Regions from separate parts of the Micromonospora sp. D93 genome, predicted to be linked through region 2. Evidence: riboswitches for the same ligand, from Rfam matches in the RefSeq annotation. Region 2 holds a riboswitch; the other holds the start of a gene.
What was found. A riboswitch is a leader RNA that binds a small molecule or an ion and turns the genes downstream of it on or off. The one in region 2 is predicted to bind ZMP and ZTP.

Region 1: linked by a shared signal. The riboswitch ahead of KBX71_RS19255 (glycine hydroxymethyltransferase) and the one ahead of KBX71_RS00705 (bifunctional 5,10-methylenetetrahydrofolate dehydrogenase/5,10-methenyltetrahydrofolate cyclohydrolase) in region 2 are both predicted to bind ZMP and ZTP.

The regions. Positions count from the first base shown of each region.
Region 1 covers NZ_JAGPXW010000016.1:79,381-88,200, forward strand. Annotated here, with positions in the region: gene KBX71_RS19245 (histidine phosphatase family protein) at 1-275, shown strand, start outside; gene KBX71_RS19250 (NAD(P)H-hydrate dehydratase) at 259-1,128, shown strand; ZMP/ZTP riboswitch at 1,210-1,299, shown strand; gene KBX71_RS19255 (glycine hydroxymethyltransferase) at 1,319-2,755, shown strand; gene KBX71_RS19260 (hypothetical protein) at 2,866-3,126, opposite strand; gene KBX71_RS19265 (alpha-hydroxy acid oxidase) at 3,215-4,318, opposite strand; gene KBX71_RS19270 (alpha/beta hydrolase) at 4,311-5,273, opposite strand; gene KBX71_RS19275 (cytochrome P450) at 5,281-6,492, opposite strand; gene KBX71_RS19280 (SGNH/GDSL hydrolase family protein) at 6,560-7,837, opposite strand; gene KBX71_RS19285 (AMP-binding protein) at 8,150-8,820, shown strand, end outside.
Region 2 covers NZ_JAGPXW010000001.1:162,943-171,762, reverse strand. Annotated here, with positions in the region: gene KBX71_RS00720 (FAD-dependent monooxygenase) at 1-413, shown strand, start outside; gene KBX71_RS00715 (CU044_5270 family protein) at 437-1,408, opposite strand; gene KBX71_RS00710 (RNA polymerase sigma factor) at 1,419-1,988, opposite strand; ZMP/ZTP riboswitch at 2,129-2,210, shown strand; gene KBX71_RS00705 (bifunctional 5,10-methylenetetrahydrofolate dehydrogenase/5,10-methenyltetrahydrofolate cyclohydrolase) at 2,224-3,123, shown strand; gene KBX71_RS00700 (hypothetical protein) at 3,242-3,460, opposite strand; gene KBX71_RS00695 (DUF5753 domain-containing protein) at 3,767-4,627, shown strand; gene KBX71_RS00690 (DUF397 domain-containing protein) at 4,638-4,820, shown strand; gene KBX71_RS00685 (ATP-dependent endonuclease) at 5,626-7,479, opposite strand; gene KBX71_RS00680 (hypothetical protein) at 7,843-8,364, shown strand; gene KBX71_RS00675 (vitamin B12-dependent ribonucleotide reductase) at 8,541-8,820, opposite strand, start outside.

The DNA of each region.
Region 1 (8,820 bases), on a different contig from region 2:
TGGGCGACCTGCGCCGCGACCACGAGGGTTGCCGGGTGCTGCTCTTCGGACACGACGCGCTGGTCTTCCTGCTTCGCTATCTGGTTGAGGGGCTGACCGAGGACGAGCTGATGGCGCTCACCCGGCAGGACGTGATCGCCAACTGTTCGATCACCGAGTGGTCGGCGGACGGCGAGGAACGACTGAGGCTCACCGCCTTCAACGATGTCGAGCACCTGCGTCAGCAGGGCGCCCAGCCCACCAGGGAGGACGAGATCCATGCCGAGCCGGTCTGAGGTGAAGGTGATCACGCCGGGGCTGCTGCGGGACTGGGCGCTGCCGGTGCCGGTCGGCGGAAAGGAGAGCCGGGGCACCGTGCTGGTGGTCGGCGGCTCCCGCTTCACGCCGGGCGCGGTGCTGCTCGCCGGGGTGGCCGCGTTGCGCGCCGGCGCCGGGGTGCTCCAACTCGCCGCCGCCGAGTCCACCGCCGCCGCCCTGAGCATCCAGGTGCCCGAGGCGCTCGTGGTCGGTCTGCCGGAGACCGCCGACGGGGCGGTGGCCGCCGACCGCGACGGCCAGCTCGGCGAGCTGGTCGCGCAGGCCCACGTGGTGACCCTCGGCCCCGGCCTGAAGGCGATCGACGAGACCAACAGCCTGTTGGGCCTGGTCCTGGAGGCGGCCCGTCCGGACACGTCACTGGTGCTCGACGCGTACGCGCTCGGTGCGCTCAGCCACGCACCGGACCTGCTGGTCGGCTCGGGTCGGCCCGTGGTGCTCACCCCCAACGTCACCGAGGCCGGGCACCTGCTCGGGCGGGACCCGGGCGACGACCTGGACGCCGAGGCGGCCGAGTTGGCCGCCCGGTACGAGGCGGTCGTGTCGCTGTACGGGCACGTGGCCGCCCCGGACGGGCGGGGTTGGCGGGAGGAGAGCGGCGACGCCGGGCTGGGCACCTCCGGCAGCGGGGACGTGCTCGCCGGGCTGCTGGCGGGGCTGCTGTCCCGGGGTGCCGACCCGGCGCAGGCGGCCTGCTGGGGCTCGTTCGCGCACTCGGTGAGCGGCCAGCGGCTGATCCCCCGCTACGGCCGGATCGGCTTTCTGGCTCGGGAACTGCTCGACGAGATCCCCCGCACCCTGGCCATGGTCTGATCGGACCCAGGCCCTTCGTCGAACCTCGGCAGAGCTCCGCTGGAGGCCGGCCCGAACGGCCAGACCCGGCCCGGTAGGATCGGCGCAGGCCGTTACTGGCGCGTGGGGATGGACAACCATCGGGGAGCGGCCTCGTCACGTGGACGTTTGCCGAGCGCCTGGGCCTTCCCGCACGTCTGTTGGAGGTCGCATGTCGCGCAACGCCGAGTCCACCGCATTCCGTAGTGCCCTTGAGGTGATCCGGGCTGTCGAGCCGCGGGTGGCCGACGCCATCGGCGCCGAGCTGACCGACCAACGGGAGTCGCTCAAGCTGATCGCCAGCGAGAACTACGCCTCCCCGGCGACCCTGCTGGCCATGGGCAACTGGTTCAGCGACAAGTACGCCGAGGGCACCGTCGGCCGCCGCTTCTACGCCGGCTGCCAGAACGTCGACACCGTCGAGGCGCTCGCCGCCGAGCACGCCCGGGAACTGTTCGGCGCCGCGCACGCGTACGTGCAGCCGCACTCGGGCATCGACGCCAACCTGGTCGCGTTCTGGGCGGTGCTGGCCGACCGGGTGGAGTCCCCCGCCCTGAAGAAGGCCCAGGTCCGTCAGGTCAACGACCTCACCGAGGCCGACTGGTTCGCCCTGCGCCGCGAGCTGGGCAACCAGCGGATGCTCGGCATGTCGCTGGACGCCGGCGGCCACCTCACCCACGGCTTCCGGCCGAACATCTCCGGCAAGATGTTCGACCAGCGCAGCTACGGCACCGACCCGGCGACCGGCCTGATCGACTACGACCGGGTGGCCGAGGCCGCCCGCGAGTTCAAGCCGCTGATCCTGGTGGGCGGCTACTCGGCGTACCCCCGGAAGGTGAACTTCCGGATCCTGCGGGAGATCGCCGATTCGGTCGGCGCCACCTTCATGGTCGACATGGCGCACTTCGCCGGCCTGGTGGCCGGCAAGGTGTTCACCGGCGACTTCGACCCGGTGCCGCACGCGCACATCGTCACGACCACCACGCACAAGTCGTTGCGCGGCCCGCGCGGCGGCATGGTGCTCTGCCAGCCCGAGCTGGCCGACCAGGTGGACCGGGGCTGCCCGATGGTGCTCGGTGGGCCGCTGCCGCACGTGATGGCCGCCAAGGCGGTCGCGCTCGCCGAGGCCCGCCGGCCCGACTTCGCCGACTACGCCCAGCGGATCGTCGACAACGCGCAGGCGCTCGCCGAGGGGCTGCTGAGCCGGGGCGCCACGCTGGTCACCGGTGGCACCGACAACCACCTGGTGCTCATCGACGTGTCCGGGTACGAGCTCACCGGCCGGCAGGCCGAGCAGGCCCTCCTCGACTCGGGCATCGTCACCAACCGCAATTCGGTCCCGCAGGACCCGAACGGGGCCTGGTACACGTCCGGCATCCGGGTCGGCACCCCAGCGCTGACCACCCGGGGCCTCGGCGCCGCCGAGATGGACCAGACCGCCGAGCTGATCCACACCGTGCTGACCCAGACCACCGCCGGCGCCAACGCCGACGGCACCCCGTCGAAGGCGAAGTACAACCTGGACGCCGGCCTGGCCGACAAGGTCGCCCGCCAGGCCACCGACCTGCTGGCCACGTACCCCCTCTACCCCGGCATCGACCTGACCTGAGCCGCCGATCCCGTCGATCATGGAGTTGTGGTGCCCGATCCGGGCTGGTGCGCGACTTACGTCCACCACCACAACTCCATGATCGACGCGGGAGCGCGTGGGGGCGACCGTTAGACCATGGGGCGCTTGAGGTGGTAGCGGTGGACTTCGGTGCTGCCCTGGACGTTGTTGACGTCCTCGGCGGCGGAGACCAGCTCCCACCCCTCCCGACCGGCGCGGTTGAGGTGCGCGATGGCGGTGTCGCCGTAGGCGGTGATGTCCTTACGTGACCCGTCCGGCGCGTACCAGACGAACGAGACGTGAAAATTGCGGCCCTGTCCCTGATAGCGACGGACGAGCAGGGCGTACTCCCAGGCAACCATGCGGCTTATTATGACCGTCCACCCAGGACGGCGGCACTCGGGTCGTCGCGCATTGCCATCCGATGAACGCGCTGTGTCAACCCGCCCGGCGCACCGCTCACCCCACCCCGAGGGTGCGCAGCTCGCCGGCCGCCACCGTGTCCGCGCAGCCGGCCAGGGTGAGCGCGTCGGTCAGCTCGGCGGCGAGCAGCGCCAACGCGTCCCGGGCGGCCGATTCGCCACCGGCGGCCAGCGCCCAGAGCAGCGGCCGGCCGACCAGCACCCCGGCCGCGCCCAACGCCAGCGCCCGCAGCACGTCGGTGCCGCCCCGGATGCCGCTGTCCAGCAGCACCTGGCAGCCGTCCCCGACCGCGTCGACGACCTCCGGCAGCATGGTGACGCTCGCCGGTGAGCCGTCCAGTTGCCGCCCGCCGTGGTTGGAGACGACCACCGCGTCCGCGCCGACCCGTACCGCCTCGGTCGCGTCGCGCGGGTCCAGCAGCCCCTTGACCACCAACGGCAGGTCGACCCGCTCGCGCAGCCACGCGAGGTCCGCCCAGCGCAGCGCCGGCGCGAACGACGCGGCGGTGTGCGCGGCGATCGCGGACACCCCGGGGGCACCGGAGTGCGCCAGCGCGTCGCGACCGTCGGGGAGGTTCGCGGCGACCACCTCGGCCGGCAGCCGGAACGCGTTGCGCAGGTCCCGGGGACGTCGACCGAGCACCGGGACGTCCACGGTGACCACGAGCGCCCGGCACCCGGCCGCGACGACCCGGTCCAGCAGGTCGCGGACGAGGGCCCTGTCGCGCAGCCAGTAGAGCTGGAACCAGACGTCCGCGCCCGCCCCGGTGACCTGTTCGATGGGTGTGCTGCCCAGCGTGCTCGCCAGGTACGGAATCCCGGCCGTGCCGGCCGCCGCCGCCAGGCCCAGCTCTCCGTCCGGGTGCACCAGTCGCTGGTACGCCATCGGCGCCACCCCGACCGGCATGGCGTACCGACGGCCGAGCAGCCGGGTGCCGAGGTCGGCAGTGTCCACGCCGCGCAGCACCCGGGGCAGCACCGCGACCCGGTCCAGTGCGTGCCGGTTCGCGGCGAGGGTCACCTCGGAGGCGCTGCCGCCGGCCAGGTAGTCCCACACGTCCGGCGGCAGCAGGGCCCGGGCGCGATCGGCGTAGTCGGCGAGCGACACGGCCGGCAGGTCGGTCAGCACCCGCTCACCCATCGCCCGGGCCTGGCGTGGCCACCGGCTCGGCCGCCAGACCGAAGCGATCGCGGAGGAACGCCGCCGCGCTCCCCTGCGCCCGCCGCCCGTCGGCGAAGGTCGCCGGCATGGCGAAGAACCCGTGGATCATGCCCGGGTAGTGCTCCAGCCGGGTGGACACACCAGCGTCGCGCAGCCGCTCGGCGTACCGCCGCCCCTCGGCGTGGAGGGGATCCAGTTCGGCGGTGATCACCAGCGCCGGCGGCAACCCGGACAGGTCGTCGGCGAGCAACGGGGAGGCCAGCGGATCCCGTGCGTGGGCCGGGTCGGCCAGGTAGTGCGTCCGGTACCAGACGATCGAACGGCGGTTGAACAGCGCCGGGTCGTCGTCGCCGGCCGGTTCGCCGCTCTGGTCGGTGTTCGGATAGACCAGCAGTTGCGCGGCGAGTGGGGGCCCGTCGGTCCGGCTGAGCAGGGTGACCGCGGCGGCCAGGTTCCCGCCGGCGCTGTCCCCTCCCACCGCCAGTCGGGTCGGGTCCACGCCCAGCCGGTCGGCGTGCCGGGCGACCCAGGAGGTGGCGGCGTGGCAGTCGTGCACCGCCGCCGGGAAGGGGTGCTCCGGGGCGAGGCGGTAGCCGACGGTGATCACCTGACAGGGGACGGCGTTGGCCAGGCGTCGGCAGATGCCGTCGGCGGTGTCGATGCTGCCGAGCGTCCACCCGCCGCCGAAGAAGTAGAGCAGGGTGGGCAGTGGCCCCGAACCGGCCGGCCGGTACACCCGCAACGGTAGTTCCCCGGCAGGGCCGGGGATCCGCTCGTCGCGTACCTCGGTCACCGGCTCGACCGCGCCGCCGCCGGCGCGGATCGCGGCCAGGTCCGCGGCGCGCGCCTCGGCAAGGGTCTGCGCGTACAGCGGCGGGGTGCCGGCCGCGGCACGGGCCGCACGGTACGCCGCCACCTCCGGGTGCAGGGCCATCTCGCTCCTATCCACAGGTGCTAACCAGTAACTTGTCGATACCGCGCAGGAACAGGCTGCCGCTGTACGTCGGCGCCTCGGTGACTGTCAGCGCCGGGAACCGGGCGAACAGCCGGGGCAGCGCGAGGCGACCCTCCAACCGCGACACCGCCGCGCCGAGGCAGAAGTGCAGACCCACCCCGAAGGCCAGTGACGGAGGGCCGGGACGGGTCGGGTCGAAGGTGTCCGGGGCCGGGAAGCGGGCCGGGTCCCGGTTGGCCGCCCCGATCATGATCAGCACATTGTCGTCCTTCGCGACCGGCGCGCCGTGCAGCACGGTGTCGGCCGGCGCGGCGCGCGCCAGGAAGTGCACAGGGCTCGCCAACCGCAGCACCTCGTCGACGCAGCCCTGCGCCAGCGTGGCGTCGGTGGGCAGCGCCGCGACCGTCTCCGGGTGCGCCAACAGCAACGGCAGCCCATTGCTGAACATGTAGACGGTGGTGACGAAGCTGGCGTTGAACAGCACGATCAGGTTGCTGACCAGCTCCTCCTCGGTCAGCTCCACCTCCCCGGAGTCCAGCGCCTCGACCAACCCGCTGAGCAGGTCGTTCCCGGGCACTCGACGGCGGTGCTCAAGCAGCTCCCGATAGAAGACCCGCAACTCCCGCGCGGCGGTGTTTGCCGCGGCCAGCCGCTGCGGGGTCTTCCCCGCCACATCCAGGAACTCGTCGATCCACTCCACCCGCTCGCGGTACCACGGCAGGTCGGCGGCCGGAATACCGATGAACTCGGCCATCACCAGGGCCGGGATCGGGTACGCGAAGTCGGCCACGAAGTCGACAACGCCCTCCCCGGCGTCCGCCATCCGGTCCAACAGCTCGTCGACCACCCGCAGGATCACCGGTTCCAGAGCACCGAGCCGGCGCGGCGTGAAGGTGCGGGAGAAGACGTGCCGCATCCGCGTGTGGTCGGGCGGGTTGACGAACATCATCGAGGTTTGGAAGGTACGCAGGATCTCCTGCTCCTCCCAGCCCGGCGGCGGCTGTTTCGTCCACTCCGGATCACGCAGCAACTCGTCGATGAGGTCGTAGCCGACCGCGACGGCGGCCACCGTACGGTGCTCGGCGCGCGCCGGCACCGCGCTGATCGGGCCGAGCCGGTGCAGCTCGGCGTACCACGGGTACGGGTCCTGTCTGCCCTGTTCGCTGTACAGGCCGGTGAGTATCTCCTCCACGTCCACGGCCAACTCCTCCCCAGGATGTCGGTGGCCGGGGACGACGGGGATCACCCGCCGCCCCCGACCGTTGTCACAGGTCGAGCAGCCGCAGCGGCACGGCGTTGGCCAGTGCCTGGTTGCCGACGTCGTTCGGGTGGATGTGGTCTCCCGAGTCGTACGCGGGCAGCAGTTGGCTGGGCCGGGCCGGGTCGCGCAGCACCCGGTCGAAGTCGAGCAGCCCGTCGAACTCCCGACTGCCGCGCAGGTACGCGTTCACCGCCTGGCGGGTGGCCTCCTTCTGCGGCGTCCACACGCCCGGCGCCCCGTGTCCCTCGTACGGTGTCAGCGTGGCCACCAGGCTGGTCAGCCCGCGCTGCTGGAGCTGCTGGTTGATCTGCCGCAGGGTGCCGATGATCGCCTCGGGTGAGTCGTTCGACATCCAGATGTCGTTGATGCCCAGGTGGGTGACGACGGTACGCACCCCGGTCTGCCCGAAGACGTCCTCGTTGAGCCGGGCCGCCGCGTTCGGGCCGAGCTGGTAGTAGCCGGGGTAGTTGCCGTCGCCCGGTTCGGTGCCCTCGTGGTTGAGTCGGTTGCCGGCCAGGCTCAGGTTGAGCACGCCCGGGGTGCGCTTGTCCGGCCGGTCGGCGAGCAACCGGTCGGAGAGCAGGTCGGGCCAGCGCCGGTTGGCGTTGACGGTGCTGCCGTTGCCGTCGCCGATGGAGTCGCTGAGCACGACCAGCGCGCCGGGGCTGCCCTTGCGCTGCACGTCGACGCCGGAGAGGAAGAACCAGCAGCAGGTGGGGCGGGTGGTGAACCCGGCGCCCTCGGCCGCCCCGGTCAGGTCCCCCGCGCCGATGAAGTTGGCCTGCTGCGACTGGCCGTGGAAGGTGGTCGGGCCGGTCGGCGTCGGGAAGTGCACTGTGACCACCAGGTCACTGTCGTCCGCGACCGGGAAGGCCAACGGGTCGCTGAGCAGTTCCGCGCCCCGGTTCATGGTCGTCGTGGTGGCGCCGGTGAAGGTCAGCGGGCGCACCGACGCCGCGTCGATGTCGGAAAGGTCGTCGGGGGTCGCGGTGTTCGGCCGGGCGACGGTGGCGCGACCGACAGTGATCGCCTGCTCGCCGTAGAGGTTGCTCAGGCGTACCCGCAGCGCCGGGCCGCCCACCGAGACGTGCACGATCATCCGAACGCTCTGGTCGTTGAGACCGGTGTTGGTCAACCCGACCGAGTTGCCCCGGGTGACAGCGGTGGCCCAGCTGCCCGCCCACTCGGCGCGCTCGGGTCGGCCGGCGGCGGTGCCGGACGGACCGGCGCTGGCGACGACGGCGGGCGCGCCGGCGACCAACAGCGCGGCCGCGGCGGCGATGACATGCCATCTCTTCGGGGTTGCCGTTGCCATGGAACCTCCATCGTGTGGCAGCCCAGGGCCGTCCGCTGACGGCGCCCGTCTGGACGATGGTCCAGAAACCTAGCCGCCGCCGCTGACGGGCGTCAATCAACCTGATCGACGCGATCAAATGTCCGGCGGGCCGCTCGGATCGCCCGTCGGCACGGTTCCGACCAGCCGTTTCCGGCCTAGGCTTCCAGGCGGCGGCGGTGCGGTCGCCCAAGCGCGCCACCGTCGCGTCGTCACCGGGAGCTGCCCGGGACCGCCGCTTTCACGGATGGGGGCTGCCGGATGACTGACGGACCCGGGCACACCACTACCTACGTGGACAGGGTGTTGGACCTGTTCGCCGAGTTCGGTGACCGGGAGGCGTTGGTCGGCGCCGATCAGCGACTCACCTACACCGAGGCCGCCGCGCGGGTTCGGGCGATGGCCGCGACGTTGACCCGGCACGGCGTACGGCCCGGGTCGGCGGTGCTGGTGACCGTCGCGAACGCGGTGGAGGGTCCGCTGCTGCAACTCGCCCTGCACCTGCTCGGCTGCCGGACGATGTGGGTCGCCCCGGTGACCGCGCGCCGGGAGGTCGACGAGTTCATCCGGTTGGCCCGCCCGGACGCCCTGGTCTACGACGCCCGGGACCGGGCCGGTCTGGGCCCGGAGCTGGCTGCCGCGCTGCCCGGCACGCCGGTGTGCTGTCTGGGTGCGGGCGGCGCCGGCCCCGACCTCACCGCCGACACCGACGCCGACGTGTCGGACCTGCCGGTGTCAGTGCCGGCGCCCGAGTCGTTCCTGCAGACCAGCGGCACCACCGGAAGCCCCAAGCTGGTGCACCACCGGGAGGGTTTCTACGCCCAGATCCTCGCCCTGGCCGCCGACTTCCGCGCCGCCGGGTTCCCCCTGTTGCGGCACCTGTCGCACTCGCCGATGTGGCTGGCCAGCGGGCAGATCACCACATTGTTCAA
Region 2 (8,820 bases):
GTGCGACGTTCACCGAGCCGGTGGCCACCATGCTCAAGGCCCTCGACTACGACGACAGCACCCTGCACGCCGGGCCGAACCAGGAGGTCGTGCTCGACTCCTGGTCCCGGGGGCCGGTGCTGCTGATCGGCGACGCCGCCCACGCCACCTCACCGAATATGGCCCAGGGCGCGGCGATGGCCCTGGAGGACGCCGTCGTGCTCGCGTCGTCGTTGGCCACCGCCGACTCCGTCGCCGACGCGCTGCGTGACTATGAGGCGCGGCGTCGACCGCGTACGAACTGGGTGCTCAGTCAGACCCACCGCCGCGACAAGGCCACCGGACTCCCGCCCGCGCTGCGCGACCTGGTCATGCGCCGCCTCGGCGAGCAGTTGTTCCGCTCGAACTACGGGCCCCTGTTCGCCCAGCCCTGACCGGTCTGCCGTGGCCAGCCCGCTCACGGCAGCTGGCCCGGCCGGTCGACGATTGCGACCCGCAGGAGCGCGGCAGCCGACCCCAGCGACTCCTTGCCGTTGCGTATCACCGAATTACGGGTGCCAAGGTAGACGTGGGAGTCCCGATCGAAGATGAGATCCAGGTTGCCGCCGATCACGCCGGGCATACGAATCGCCACCCCGTGCCGCCCGGCGACGTCCACCACGTCACCCGATATGACGAGCGCTCCGGGCTGCCGTGCCAGCACTTCGAACAGCGCCGCCAGCGCTCGGGGCGGCACGTAGCCGTCGAGCATCGACCACGCTGTGGTGTACGCCATGCTCTCGCCCCCGTACACGGCCTCCTCGTCAGCACCTTCGGGAAGATGCAGGTCGACCGGGTTCTTCCGAAGGTACCGAAACAGCTCGTCCGGGTCGGTGGGCAGATCGCCCTGGTACGCGGGCGGCTGGAATGCGTCGATTTCCCTGTCGGGATCGGCGGGATCACCCATGCGGAGCACCTTCAACTCGCTCCACCCGTTCGGGTCGCTCTCCGGTCGGTAACGTCCCTGCGTGTACGCGACTCCGCCGGCCGACTGCCACAGTTGGTTCCGGATGGTCTGGTACGGGCCGCTGGCCGGCATCTCCCGGATCGTCGCCAGGGTTTCCGTGAAGACGTACTGCTCGGGTCGGGCGGTGAGTTCCGGCTGCTGCCGGGCGGCGTCGGCGGCCAGATGGAAAATCTCCGACGCACTGGCCGTCGGCGGCGGCTGATTGCCCAACCTCATCGTCTGAACCGCCAACGCGCCGGCGGTCAGCGTGACTGCCAACCCGAACGCTCCGGCGAGGCGCCACCCGCCGAGGAACCGGGTACGGCGGCCGGAGGGACGGGCCGCCGACGCCATCTCGGCCCGTTGGGCGACGTGGGCGGTCAGATCCCTGAGGAGTTGCTCCTCGAAGCCCTGCGGCGACCGTTCGATCTCTTTCATCGTCATCTCCGTCTCATCAGGCGAGGGTGGTGGCGGGGCGGGCGAGCACGGCGCGGACGACGCGGCGGGCACGATGCAGGCGGACCCGAGCGGCGACCTGCGACACCCCCAGCACGGTCGCGGCCTCCGCGACAGTGAGGCCGTCCACGGCGACGAGTTCGACAAGCGCCCGGGTGCCCTCGGGTAACTCGCTCAATGCCCGATGGGTGCGGCGGGCCGCCGACTCGGCGTCGATCCGCTCCTCGATGCGAGCGATGTCATCGGGGCCCAGGTCCCGCCGTCCGGCCAGTCGGCCGGTCACCCGCAACCGTTGGGCCGCCCGACGCCGCTCGTCGCCGATGACGTTGCGGGCCACCCCGTACAGCCAGCCGATCTGGCTACCCCGGTCCGGCCGGTAGCCGGCCGCGGACTCGATCACCGCCAGGAACACGTCGGCGGTGAGGTCGGCGGCGAGGTGTGGATCGTCGACCCGCCGTGCCACGAACCGGCCCACCGCCTCCAGGTGCCGCCGGTAGAAGACCTCGAAGGCCACCGAATCGGCCCCGATGCCGGAAATGTCGTCGTCGGCTCGGCTTGGCTCACTCACAGGCCGTCCTCCCTCGTAGCCTTCACACCCCTTCTTCGTAAGCCGGAGCGCGGGTGTTACCGAACCATGGCGAGACTGCCCGGCGCTGACGGCGGCCCTGCTGGTCCAGTTGGGCAACCGCCCTGGTGATGCGGCATTATCGAAGCACCGGCGACTGGCGGCACGGGGATGGTTCAACCATCGGGGAGCCTGTCGCGGGCGTCGACCGCCTGGGCGCCTGCGTCGAGGAACCGTCATGACCACGATCAGCACATCCGTAGAGCAGCACACCCCGTCCGGCACGGCCCGGCTCCTGCCGGGCGCACCCGTCGCCGAGGCCGTCCTGGCCGAGACCGCCGCCGCGGCAGCCCGCCTCCGCAGCCGCGGGATCACCCCGAGCCTCGCCACCATCCTCGTCGGCGACGACGACGCCAGCGCCGGTTACATCGCCATCAAGCAGCGTCAGGCCGCGGCGCTCGGGTTCGCCTCCCCGCACGTGCATCTGCCTGCCACCGCCACCCAGGCCGAGCTGCACCAGGCCATTGCCCGGTTCAACAACGATCCGGCCGTGCACGGACTGCTCGTGCAGTACCCCGTACCGGGGCATCTGGACTACGACGCGGCACTGCAGACCATCGACCCGGACAAGGACGTCGACGGCATGCATCCGCTGAACATGGGCCGTCTCGCCGTGGGTCTGCCCGGCCCGCTGCCGTGCACCCCCGCCGGCATCGAAGCCCTCCTGGCGTACTACGAGATCCCCGTCGCCGGTCGAGAGGTCGTCATCCTCGGCCGCGGTGCCACCCTTGGCCGCCCCCTGGCGATGCTGCTCGCCCAGAAGCGCCCGACCGCCAACGCGGCCGTCACCGTCGTCCACACAGGTGTGCCCGACTGGGCCCGCTACACCCGCCGCGCCGACATCCTCGTGGCCGCCGCCGGCGTACCCGGGATCGTGCAGCCTGAGCACGTCAAGCCCGGCGGCGTCGTCATCGGCGCCGGCGTCCGCTACGACGGGCGGCGTCTCCTACCGGATGTGGACGAGGCGTGCGCCGAGGTCGCCGGCGCGATCACGCCTCGGGTCGGCGGGGTCGGTCCGACCACCGTCGCGATGCTGTTCCGCAACGCCGTACGCGCCGCCGAACGCGCAAGCCAGTAGCCCAGTTCCGCCGCCATAGCCAAAATCACCTGATGCTGAGTAGTCAAAACGGCTCGTCCACAACTACTCAGCATCAAGTGATCGAGCCGGCTTCCCTGCCCGTCCGGCCGGACGCGGTTCACCGGACCCAGCCCAGGAAGCGCCGGTGCAGCAGCCCGGCGGGCACCCAGGTCAGATCCTCGGCCGCCCAGACCAGATAGGACCCCATGTAGAGGGCCAACGACACAGGTGCGCCCTCGAACTCGGCACGCAGCTCGGTGCGCCGGGTCCGGCAGGGCCAGGCCATGGCGCACCCACCGCAGGTCCACACCGGAAGAACCGGGCCGTGCGTGGTCACTCCTGCTCCTCCCCTGGCCAGAAGCCTCGGCGGATCGGGATGCGGTGCCTGGCTCGGCACGGCAGGTCTGCCCCACATCGACAGATCCGCCGCCACCGCCGCCACGACCAGACCGGCCGGTGCCGTCGCGCCAGAGTCAGCGCCACCGCCAGCAGATAGTCGTCGTACGGCACCCGCGGTCCCATGAGGCTCCAAAGATGGACTCCTATTTTGGAAGCACATCAAGGCTAAGAGTTGGACTCCTATTTTGGGAGCCTCTTCGCGGCGTGTCGCGATGTTCGCCGACGGTCGGGCCATAATCAGCCGGTGGTGAACCCGACGATCCAGCGACGGCGCCTCGGACTTGCCCTCAAGCGGGCTCGCGAAGGTGCAGGCAAGACGCAGGACGAGGCGGCTGCTGTCATCGACGCGGCAGCAAGCAAGATCAGCAGAGTCGAGCTTGGACAGTCAGGGATCAGGCTCACCGACCTGAACCTGCTGCTCGATCTGTACGGGATCCGGGGCGATGAGGCCGAGCCCCTACGCGACCTCGCACGAGCAGGGCGGCAACGCGGGCGCTGGAGCACCTACCGGAACGCCGTACCTGACTGGTTCCGCCAGTACCTGGACCTCGAAGGTGATGCGTCAGAGATCCGCTGGTACCAGCCAGAGGTCATCCCCGGAGTTCTCCAGATCGAGCCGTACATCCGCGCCATGAACGCGATCGCCCATCCTCGCCCGTCCACCGATGAGGTCGACCGGCAGGTCGCCGTCCGCATGGAACGTCAATCGATCCTGCGGCAGAACGATGGGCCGGACCTGAACTTCATCCTCAGCGAGTCAGCGCTTCGACGAAGTCTCGGCGACGGGACGACCATGCGCAGCCAACTCCTGCACCTGGCGGAGGTCAGCGAACAACCCAACGTCGTGTTGCAGGTATTTCCGTTCGACGCGCAGACCTACGAGACGGCGTCGTTCAGCTTCATCATCCTGCGCTTCGGTGATGACGCGGCATCCGACGTGGTCTACGTCGAGACCTTCACCGACGCCGACTACCTTGACCGGCCCGACGCCGTGCGCGCCTACACTCGACTGTGGGACCGTCTCCGGGCAGCCGCTCTCGGACCGGTAGAGTCGCGCAAGCTCATCCTGCGGATGGCGGACGACATGGAGCGGCAACAGACCTGAGAGAGTGATCATGGGAACCTCGGATCGCCCGGTCTGGCGCAAGTCGAGCTACAGCGACAACAACGGCGGCGCATGCGTCGAGGTAGCTGTCGTGAACGGAGGCATCGCAGTGCGTGACAGCAAAGATCTCAGTGGATCGAACCTTCGCTTCACGAGAGGCACATGGACGAGCTTCATACGGAGCATCCGATAGCCCAAGTCCAACGCTCGAAACACCTGCCGCCGACCATCAACGCCCGCACCTTTGCGGCCCGCCCGCGCCCGCATTGTTGCAAGAGCATGCGCCGACCAACTTTGCCCGAGATGATCGTCAGCCTGTTCAGGACGACGATTTGGCGCGCGGACGACACGGATATCTCCGGGTCTCCCAATGACAGCAGGGCCTGGGCCCGTTTCGCAGGCCCGGACTCCAGCCACACCCTCGCGGTTGGTGGAGACAATCCGCTCGTGGATGAGCGCGGCAGCACCCGCGCTCGCCTCTTGTTGATCGTGCCGTCACGCCGACAAGAGTGCACTCAACCAGTCCAATAAGAGCGCAATCCCATCCTCTGATTCTCGGTGCGGGACAGCCAAGGCCGGGGCGACGCCGTTCGTCCCTACCTGCCCAACCGACCATGACGGGCAAAGTTGCGTGATTCTGCGGTTCAGTGCGTCTATCCGCCGGGCGCGTGACCGATGTGGAATATTGCGACTATAGTCCGTTTGCGCAGATCCCGACCTACGAGCCGAGAGTGGCCCTGACCAGGCGTTTTCTCAGAGGTCGGCTAGAAACTGTCGTACAACCGTGCGATGGTATGAGCACCTGCGGAGGGAGGGGCATCGTGTCGTCTGCCGCGCACCGCGTGCGCCATGCCGTTCCACCCCAACCCAACTCCTGCCGCTGGTGCGGAACGCCTGAACGCGAGCATGCCCAACGGTGGGCCCCTTCGAAGGGGTGGCACACGTGGGAGACCCCGACTGCTGCTCAGCGGCGGGCGCGAATGCTCGCGCGGCGAACATTACGAATCAAGGGCAGCTAGCTTCTCCAACTGCAGAAACGTGTCGCGGAGTTCTGCCGGAACCTCTGCAGGCGTCTTGAGACTTCGGGCCATCTCGTACATCATTGACGCCTTCGAGGTGGGACCGATATCGCTTCCTTCTTTAAACAAGTTCAGTAGCGAAGTACTGAACTTGCCAGCCCGCAGCGGTTCGACCGATTCCAGATCCCAAGACTTTCCGTCGTTGCGCGGCCACACCAGGTTCGCCACATCGCACCACTGCTCGTTCGTGAAGATGCACTCAAATTCTTTGTCAGGCGTCCCCAGTAAACGAACGTGATTGACGATGTCGATACCCTCCTTTGCCAGGTTCGCATCACTGAAGATCTTGTTGTTCCTTCGACTGTCTGCATCAATAACTAGCATCACCTGTCGCTTCGACCGGGCCAGGTATCCGACGAACTTTAGCGCGCCTTCGTTATTGTGGCATCCAACGATCACGATCCCTGCCGCGTGCACTGGCCGGCCCGTGCTGAGGCGGAAAAGCATCGGGAATGACAGTTGCTCAGTTACACCTTCTACGCCTACGAAGCATCGCTCGTGAAGCAATACCGTGTTGCGCAGCCCCAACGCGATAGCAACATCGGCGAGGTACTGCCCGTTCGCGTCGTTGTCCAGGTCGGACAGCAGCCGATTTATCCGCGTGCGTTCACCTTCAAGCCTTAGGTGAACAATGTCCTCGATTGCCGCACCGTCGATCAGATTCATGGAGTGTGTTGCTATCACCATCGAGACACCAGGGACGGAGCACTGCTCGCGTATGAGCGCCATTACACGCCGTTGCTGAAGGTAGTCAAGGTGAGTGTCAGGTTCGTCGTACGCCAAGACGACGTGCTGTTGGTCGTCAGGAGAAGGGTGACTCTCCGCATCCCGTCTAAGGAGCTCGCTTGCCCACTCCCAGACGGCAAGGCTGATACGGCGGTTTCTTCCCGCTCCCACAGTGCTGAGGCTAACCGTTTCACCGCTAGTGCGGGCCAGCAGTAGCTTGGTGGATCGCAGGCCAGAGGTGAAGGACACATTCGGCTCGACGTCTACGCGGACCAGGTCCGGGCACCGCTGTTGAATGTGTTCGACGAGCCCCTGCGCGTCCTCGCGAACCCGACGGCCGAGCTCCGCCTCCAAGTCTCGCACTCGCTGCTTGAGATCCTCGTCCTCAAGATGGGCTCTGTAGCGACTATTCAACGCCGCCTTGATCGCGGCTTCGGCTGATTCAGCGTCGCCGAAGAGTAGAAACTTCGGCAGCGCTGCACTGACATCCTTACTGGCCGCGATCCACGCCTGCGTTCGCGGCCGGGTGGCGGCGAACTGGTCCAGTGCTGTCACCCAACTACTCCTGGACCTGGCGTCAGCAACAGCCGAGACCCCGTGTCCGCCTGCGATGCGTTTCAGGTCGGCGAGCGATCGAGCCTCAAGATCACGGAGGTTTTCATCCTCGGGAGCGTCGACAAGCAGTTCCAGGCGAACCCCTGACTCCTGGTTTCGGATTCGGCGCATCCGGACCATGTCGGGCAGCCCAAGGGCAGATTCTTCTTTCTTAGAGAGTCGAAATTCACCCTCGACCCAGGTGGTCTCGACTCGCTCGACGAGATCTCGAGCCTCGACCTCGGACACAGCGTGGTCTCCACCAGAGGCCGGCGCGAAGGTCCGATCCTCGTCGGTGAGCGGATGAGTGCCGAGCAGGAATGCAAGCGCGTCGATCGTGGCGGACTTTCCGCTGTCGTTAGGGCCTGTCAAGATCGTAGGGCGTCGGACCGGGACGGGACCAACATCCTGCAAGCTACGGAACCCGCGCACCGAAATCGAAATGAGCTGCATGGACGTCCTCCCCGTTTCCGTCTCGCCTTAGCCATAGGCGAAAGCCCACGAGCGTGCAGCACCTATTAGACGCGACGCGCAAGTAGACAGGCTATACCAGGCCAGCCTCAAGATGCGGCAGGCCCACCGGCTCCCGGCGCTGCAATCCCAAGCGCGCTCGCGTCCTCGTCTGACGGACGAGTGTCAGGTGGTTGCAACATTCGCGGGTAATGGTTACACAAGGTGGTAACCGAAATAATCTCACTTTTTCCACTTAGGCCCACGCGGACACCAACTCCCGCTCCCAGTTAATGGAATTGCCTCACCGGGGGTGCCTCAGTAAGTTCTTAGGACGACCCCTCAAAACGCAATCAAGGAAGCGGTATGGATCTTTACGATTTGAACGACGCAACACGCGCAGCAATGATCAACGAGGTTGAGGCGGACATCGAGACCGGCAGCCTGTTCGTGAGTCGACGCCTGAACGGCACCGGCATGAGCCGGTGGCCCCGGATGATGATTGACGCCGCAAGGACTGGCGATCCGGAGTCACTGGCGTTCTGCATACGCAGCGAGGGTCTACTTGTCGATCTAGAGGTCTCTCACCGAAACGGCCAACCATACGAAAAGAAGGTCCCCACCAACGCTGCTGAAACCTTAGCGCAAGGGGAGTTTGTCCGCTTTTACATGAGAGCGGTGTGTATCCAAGCATTGAGCGCAGGCACGAAGGTTAGGGTCTATCGTGCGAAGTCCGCCATGAACCCTCGACGTGAGTCGGAAGCCAAGATCGGGAATGTCGTCGACCCTGCCGAACTGCTTGCGGACCTACGACGCAACGTCGGAATGGATACATTTCTCGGACTGCCACCCGGGCCTAATTCCGGTCTCTGTGTTCGACTGATCTGAGGCGAGACATCGCGGCTCACCAGGATCAAGTGATGAGAAGTAGGCCAGAGGCGGCACCGGGACCTACTTTTCATCACTTGATCATGGCGATGACGTCATGACGAACGGCATCGAAAAAACGGCGCTGCCCCGGCCTCCGACGAGGGAGACCGGGGCAGCGCCGCGTTTCGCGTACGTCAGCTGCAGCCGCTGGTGGAGCCGCAGCCCTCGCAGACGTAGCAGCTACCGGCGGGGCGCATCTTCGTACCGCAGGTGAAGCAGAGCGGTGCGTCGGCGGCCTTGCCGATCACGGCCTCCAGCAGTTCGGTGCTGGAACCCACGCTCGGAGCCGGCTTGGCGGCGGCCACGTCGGCCATCTCCTGGGCCGGCTGGGCGACGGCCTCGGACTTGGCCGGGGTCTCCACCGGTGCGGACGACGCCATCGCGGTCAGCTCGACGCCGGTGACGGCGGCGGCC